Regions from separate parts of the Mesorhizobium sp. C268A genome, predicted to be linked through region 1. Evidence: predicted binding sites of a transcription regulator. Region 1 holds the regulator's gene; each other region holds the start of a gene.
The links. The regulator PhoB, encoded in region 1, activates phosphate uptake and scavenging genes when phosphate is short. The targets are predictions, from matches to a motif close to TGTCATNNANCTGTCAT.
Positions count from the first base shown of each region.

Region 2: a site for PhoB is predicted at 1,121-1,137, ahead of NKL06_RS00125 (PhoX family protein). Genes of this name have one in related genera too.
Region 3: a site for PhoB is predicted at 1,120-1,136, ahead of ugpB (sn-glycerol-3-phosphate ABC transporter substrate-binding protein UgpB). Genes of this name have one in related genera too.

Region 1 covers NZ_JAMYVX010000001.1:4,049,998-4,052,262, reverse strand. Annotated here, with positions in the region: gene NKL06_RS19775 (ROK family protein) at 1-519, shown strand, start outside; gene phoB (phosphate regulon transcriptional regulator PhoB) at 550-1,239, opposite strand; gene phoU (phosphate signaling complex protein PhoU) at 1,256-1,960, opposite strand; gene pstB (phosphate ABC transporter ATP-binding protein PstB) at 2,002-2,265, opposite strand, start outside.
Region 2 covers NZ_JAMYVX010000001.1:22,152-24,416, forward strand. Annotated here, with positions in the region: gene urtA (urea ABC transporter substrate-binding protein) at 1-367, opposite strand, end outside; gene NKL06_RS00120 (hypothetical protein) at 680-1,075, shown strand; gene NKL06_RS00125 (PhoX family protein) at 1,193-2,265, shown strand, end outside.
Region 3 covers NZ_JAMYVX010000001.1:4,170,915-4,173,179, reverse strand. Annotated here, with positions in the region: gene ugpB (sn-glycerol-3-phosphate ABC transporter substrate-binding protein UgpB) at 1-1,057, opposite strand, end outside; gene NKL06_RS20385 (hypothetical protein) at 1,243-1,389, shown strand; gene NKL06_RS20380 (bifunctional diguanylate cyclase/phosphodiesterase) at 1,536-2,265, shown strand, end outside.

The DNA of each region.
Region 1 (2,265 bases):
TCCTCGGGCGGCGAGTTCGGCCACATGATCCACCGTCCGGGCGGCGCGCTCTGCCGCTGCGGGCGGCGCGGCTGCGTGGAAGCCTATGCCGGAAACTACGCCATCTGGCGCAGCGCCAAAATGATGGGCGAGGATGCCGAGCCGGTCGATATCGGCGACGCTGATATGCGGGCGCTGGCCGCTCGTGCGCGAGAGACGGACGGACCGGAGCGCGAAGCCTATCGCAGGGCCGGTGAGGCGCTCGGCTTCGGCCTCGGCAGCCTGTTTGCGCTGATCGACCCGGCCCCCGTCGCCATGGTCGGCGTCAGCGCCGCCGCGTTCGACCTGATCGAACCGGCATTGCGCGAAGCGATCGCCCAGACCGCCGGCGGCCAGCACTCGAAGTCGATCTCCTTCGACACCGAGCCCAACGAGCTGCCGCTGATCCGCGAAGGCTGTGCCACGCGCGCGCTCGGCTTCGTCGACCAGGAGATTTTTGCGCCGGGTATTCAGCCCAAATCCGGCAAGCATGTCGCGTGAATGGCCGGCAACGGCGCGACGCGCAGGATCCTAGTCTTCCCTGATCGCGTAGCCGGCGCCGCGAATGGTACGGATGACATCCGGCATGCGGCCGTTGTTGACGGCCTTGCGCAGCCGCCCGACATGCACGTCGACGGTTCGCTCGTCTATATAGATCGTCTCGCCCCAGACATTGTCGAGCAGTTGGCTGCGCGAGAACACGCGGCCGGGATGGCGCATCATGAATTCGAGCAGCCGGAACTCGGTCGGTCCGAGCCTGATCTCGCTCTTCTTGCGGTAGACACGGTGCGACTCGCGGTCGAGCACGATGTCGCCGACCTTGAGCACGCTGGACAGCACTTCCGGCTTGGCCCGGCGCAGCAGCGCCTTCACGCGCGCCATGAACTCCGGCGTCGAGAATGGCTTGACCAGATAGTCGTCGGCGCCGGTGGACAGGCCGCGCACGCGATCGCTTTCCTCACCGCGCGCGGTCAGCATGATGATCGGCAGCCGCTCGGTTTCGGGCCGCACTCTAAGCCGCCGGCAGAGCTCGATGCCGGAAACAGCGGGCACCATCCAGTCGAGCACCAGGAGATCGGGCACGTTTTCCTGCAGGCGGATCTCGGCCTCGTCGCCGCGTGTCACCACCTCGACTTGATAGCCTTCGGATTCGAGGTTGTAGCGGAGGAGCACGCCTAGCGGCTCCTCGTCCTCCACGACCATGATGCGTGGCGCGATCATAGGCAGTTCACCCTCATCAGGCCGGCGTGGCCATCGCCGTCTCGTCCTGCTTCGGACGATTGGCGGGCAATTGCTGGCCGGTCAGCACATAATACGCATTTTCGGCGATGTTGGTGACATGATCGCCGATGCGCTCAAGATTCTTGGCGCAGAACAAGAGATGCGTGCAGGCGGTGATGTTGCGAGGGTCTTCCATCATGTAGGTCAAGAGCTCACGAAACACGGACGTGTATTTGACGTCGATGCGCTCGTCGTCATTCCTGAGTTTTGCAAGCGCTGCCGCATCGGTGGCGGCATATTCCTCGACGACGCCTTGCACCTGGATCAGCACCAGTTGCGCCATGGCATCGATGGAGTGCGAGAGGTCGCGCGGCGTGACGCTCAAGCCCACGGTGCCGACGCGTTTGGCGATGTTCTTGGCGAGATCGCCGATGCGCTCGAGGTCGCCGGCCATGCGGATCGAGCCGACCACGGCGCGCAGATCGTTGGCCATCGGCTGGCGCTTGGCGATCAGCGTGATGGCGCGGTCGTCCAGTTCGCGCTGGCGCGCATCCATGATGGCGTCGTCGGAAACGACACGCTGTGCCAGCGCATTGTCCGAATTGAGCAGCGCCCTGGTCGAGCCGCTGACCATCGAGCCGGCCAGATCGCCCATGTCGCGGATCAGCTTGCTGATCTGCCCGAGCTCTTCATCGAAGGAGGCGACGGTATGTTCACCCATGATCTTGGTCCTCGTGCCTGAAAATTCACCCGCCGGACGGCTCAGCCGAAGCGGCCGGTAATGTAGTCTTGGGTGCGCTTGTCGTCGGGGTTGGTGAACATCTTGTCGGTGGCGCCCTCCTCGACGAGATAGCCGAGATGGAACATCGCTGTACGCTGCGACACGCGCGCCGCCTGCTGCATCGAGTGGGTGACGATGACGATCGTGTAGTTCTGGCGCAGTTCGTCGATCAGCTCCTCGACACGGGCGGTGGCGATCGGATCGAGCGCCGAGCAGGGCTCGTCCATCAGGATCACCTCCGGCGA
Region 2 (2,265 bases), 4.0 Mb from region 1:
CCGAGAACACCGGCAACACCGATTTGCGCGACACCGAGGTCCAGCAGCCGAACACGGCGGCGACCTTGTCCTTCGAGATCAGCTCGCGCGCCTTTTCGGCAAAGAGCGGCCAGTTGGAGGCCGGATCGACAACGACCGCCTCGAGCTTCTTGCCGAGCAGACCGCCCTTGGCGTTCTGCTCTTCGATGAGCATCAGCATGGCGTCTTTCAGCGTCGTCTCCGAAATCGCCATGGTCCCCGACAGCGAATGCAGAATGCCGACCTTGATCGTGTCTTCGGCGGCCTTGGCCGGAGACGACATCGACAGGCCGGCGGCGACCACGCCGGCCGAAAACATTTTTGTTATTGTGGAGAAATTACCCCTCATACCGAAGACTCCCAAGCTGTTTGATTGCACCGCGACAATGCAAAGCAACTGCCGTGCCAAACGCGAAGGCGCCGCTCACGAAGATGGAATAGCCGAGCCTTATCAGCCGGTTGGTATATGAGCTGGAGAAAAACAAAGGCAGCCGGTAAAAATTGATTGAGGCAAATTTGCGCATCGCACACTACTTTTGCCTAATTTTCGCCCAAATAGGACAAATGCCTAGTTTTTGATCTCCGGCCGTGGGTTCCGGGCGAACAATGTTGCGGCACCGCGCAAAAATAGGGCAAGCTCGCCCTTCAGAAGAGTGACGTCATGACATCTCGCATCTCATACATTTCCGGCATCCTGCTGCTGATGGCAACGAGCGGCGCCGCGCGCGCCGATTTCAGCGAGGGCAAGCTTCCGGACGGCACCTATCATTGCGAGGTCTATTTGCTCGGCGCCTTCCTCAACCTCGGCGACATCACTATCAAGGGCAATGTCTATAGTGGTCCGGTGACATTCGGCACCGCGACGCAAGGCTACAACTATCAGATGAATGCCAATGGCGAGATCACCTGGCTCGGGCCGCTGGGCGGCTATACCACCGGTGGCAACTCCGTCTCCATGACACAGGCAACACTGGACGGCGAGACCGCCCCGTCATTCGACATCATTCTGAAGCAGCCCGACGGCGCCTTCACCGCCTCGACCTGCACCAAGGGCTGAGCGATGCCCACTGCCGCGCCCACTTGCGGCAAACCCTTCCTTTCATGTCATGTGAATGTTGCCTAAGCAGACTAAGGCAACGGTGCGCCGTAACATCCACCCTGAGAGGCAGACACCATGGCCAATGCACCGTCTTCATCCTCCCCCGTCATCCGCGAAATCATCGCCGAGCGCGTCTCGCGCCGGTCTCTTTTGAAAGGCAGCCTCGCCTCCGGCGCGCTGATTGCCGGCGGCAGCTTTGTCGGCTCCTTGTTTGCCGGCGAAACGCATGCCGCCACAGCGCAGTCGACGCTCGGCTTTCCCGAGCTGAAACGGGTCTACGGCAAGACCCATGCCGCCGCCGAAGGCTATGAGACGACCATCGTCGCGCGCTGGGGCGATCCGCTTGCAGCCGGCCTCGCCGAATTCGACGGCAACAAGGTCGCGGCGGAGGAACAGGAAAAGCGCTTCGGCTACAATTGCGACTACATCGCCTTCATGCCGCTGCCCAAGGGTACGGTGAATTCCGATCATGGCCTGCTCTGCGTCAACAACGAATACATCTCGCCCAATGTGATGTTTCCGGGGATGACCGAGGGCGATGCCGGCAAGACGATGACCAGGGAACAGGTCGATCTCGGTATGGCCGCGATGGGCCATTCGATCGTCGAGGTGCAATTGAAGGACGGCAAGTGGGCAAGCGTGGCGGACAGCCCGCTGAACCGCCGCATCACCGCCAACACCGAAATGACCGTTTCCGGACCGGTTGCCGGCCATGCGCTGATGAAGACCTCGGCCGACGCGACTGGCACCAAAGTGCTCGGCACCAGCTACAACTGCAGCGGCGGTTTCACCCCCTGGGGTACGGTGCTGACCTGCGAGGAAGGCGTGTCCGACATTTTCGGCGGCGACCCGAAAAGGGCGCCGACCGCCGACCTGCTTGACCGTTACGGCTTCGATGGCTCCGACATCTATGGCCGCGGCCGCTTCCATGACCGCTTCAACCTCGACAAGGAACCGAACGAGGCCAACCGCTTCGACTGGGTGGTCGAGATCGACCCTTACGATCCTAAGTCCAGGCCGGTGAAGCGCACGGCACTTGGCCGCATGTCGCATGAGGCCTCGACCGTGGTCCTCAACAAGGACGGCCACGTCGTCGTCTATATGGGTGACGACGACTATTTCGAATATATGTACCGCTTCGTCTCGGC
Region 3 (2,265 bases), 120 kb from region 1:
CGAGCGTCACCGGCAGATAACCCGACTTCTGATGCAGATACTCCTGCACTTCGGTCTTGGACAGGTAGGAGAAGAACGCCGCGACGCCCTTGTATTCCTCGTCCGATTTGTTGCCGAACACCCACAGGCTGGCGCCGCCCGGCGTGGTGTTCTGGGGCGCGCCCTTGGCGTCACTATCATAGGGAAGCTGGCCGATGCCGTAGTTCATGCCCGACTTGACGATGTCACCGAGACCCCCCGACGATTCGGTGAAGATGCCGCATTCTCCGGCAAGAAAGATCTGCTTGGCTTCGGATGTACGGCCGCCATATTTGAAGGTGCCGTCCTTGGCCAGGTCGGCGAGCGCCTGGAAATGATTGACGAAGATCGGCGCATTGATCTTGAGCTCGACGTCGGTTCCGGCAAGTCCGTTCTGGTTGGTGCCATAGGAAACGTCGTTCCAGGCCGCGAAGGCCTCAAGGTGGATCCAGGTCAACCACGTCGAGGTATAGCCGCAGGAAGCGGCGCCGCTCGCCTTGATCTTCTTGGCGGCTTCCCACACCTCGTTCCAGGTCTTTGGCGGGTTGTTCACATCAAGCCCGGCCTTCTGGAAAATATCCTTGTTGTAGTAGAGGATGGGCGACGAGGAATTATAGGGGAAGGACAGCATGGTCCCGTCCGGCTTCGAATAGTAGCCGACGATGCCGGGCAAATACTGGCTCTTGTCGAAGGTCACGCCGGCGCTGGTCAGCACATCGGCCACCGGCTTGATCGCACCTTCGGCGGCCATCATGACGCCGGTACCCACGTCGAACACCTGGATGATATCGGGCGCTTGCCCCGCACGAAAGGCAGCGATGCCGGCATTCAGCGTTTCGGGATAGGTGCCCTTGAAAACAGGGAGAATTTCATAGTCGCTCTGGCTGGCATTGAAATCCTTGGCGATCTTGTCGACCACCTCGGCATTGGCGCCGGTCATTGCATGCCACCAACTGATCTGGGTGGCGGCGAAGGCGGAGGTGGTGGAAAGCAGGGTCAAGGTGGCGGCAACACCGGCCGCAAAGCCGAACAACTTCATGTTTCATCTCCCGTTTGTCATTGGCGAAAGGGGCACTCCCGCAAAGGCAATATGTGTCGCTGATGACAATCGGACAACGGATTTGTTGCTGTTTCGTGAATTTCATACCCGGCTAACTTCGCGCCCCCTCGCCTTGCAACGAGGACAGAGAGAAATGCCAAGCCGGCTCAGCGATAGAATGGGGCATGGTGGGCCTGCAAGGATCGCCGACCGCCCAGCGATGCGTGAAGGGCCCGCGTGACAGCGCCACGCACCTGCACCGTGAGGCCGCCAAACCGGCGCTCGGCCAGATCGAGATCGGCCGAGCGGCATCGCGCCAGGCGCTGCTGTAACCGTGCGTCTGGAATGAGACAGGATCGCCGCAACGTACAACCCGAAAAACCCGCTGTAGTTGTAGTTCGCATAACCGATTCTTCGTCAAGCGTGGCATACTAATCAAGTGGACGGCTTGATTGCTGTGGGAGAGCAGGTGGGCGAGATGCTGACGGTCTATAATTGTATCGTGCATGAGCACGATCTGAGACTGGTCGCACTGGCAGCGCTCATTTGCGGTATTTCTTCCTTCTCGGCGGTCAACCTGCTTCGCCATGTCGACCGCTCGAGCGAGCGCAACCGCTATACCTGGCTGATGATAGCAGCCACTTCCACCGGCTTCGGTATCTGGGCGACGCACTTCATCGCAATGCTTGCCTTTTCTCCCGGAATCCCCAACGCCTACAATACGGAAATGTCGGCGCTTTCGCTCGCCGGTTCCGTCGCCCTGACCGCTGCGGGCATGTGGATCGCCACCTTGCGCCGGGGCATCGACTACCCTCTGGTCGGCGGCGCGGTCCTCGGCGCTGGTATCGCCGCCATGCACTATATCGGCATGGCCGCTTTCGAGGTCGAAGGGCGCATCGTCTGGAACCCGCTGCTGGTCGGCGTCTCGGTGCTGGCAGGCGTGACCCTCGCCGCGCTGGCGCTGCTGGTCGTGTTGCGACGGCCGTCCATGCAGGCCACAATCGCCGCCGCCATCCTGTTGACGCTGGCGATCTGCAGCCTGCACTTCATCGCCATGGGCGCGGTGTCGATCTTCCCGGACTCCTCCATCGAGATATCACAGTTCACGGTCGAACCGGTGTCGCAGGCCTTCGCCGCCGCTGCAGTCAGCATGGCTATCCTGGTGCTTTCAGCCGCAGCATTGTGGATCGACCTTCGCTTCCGGCGTC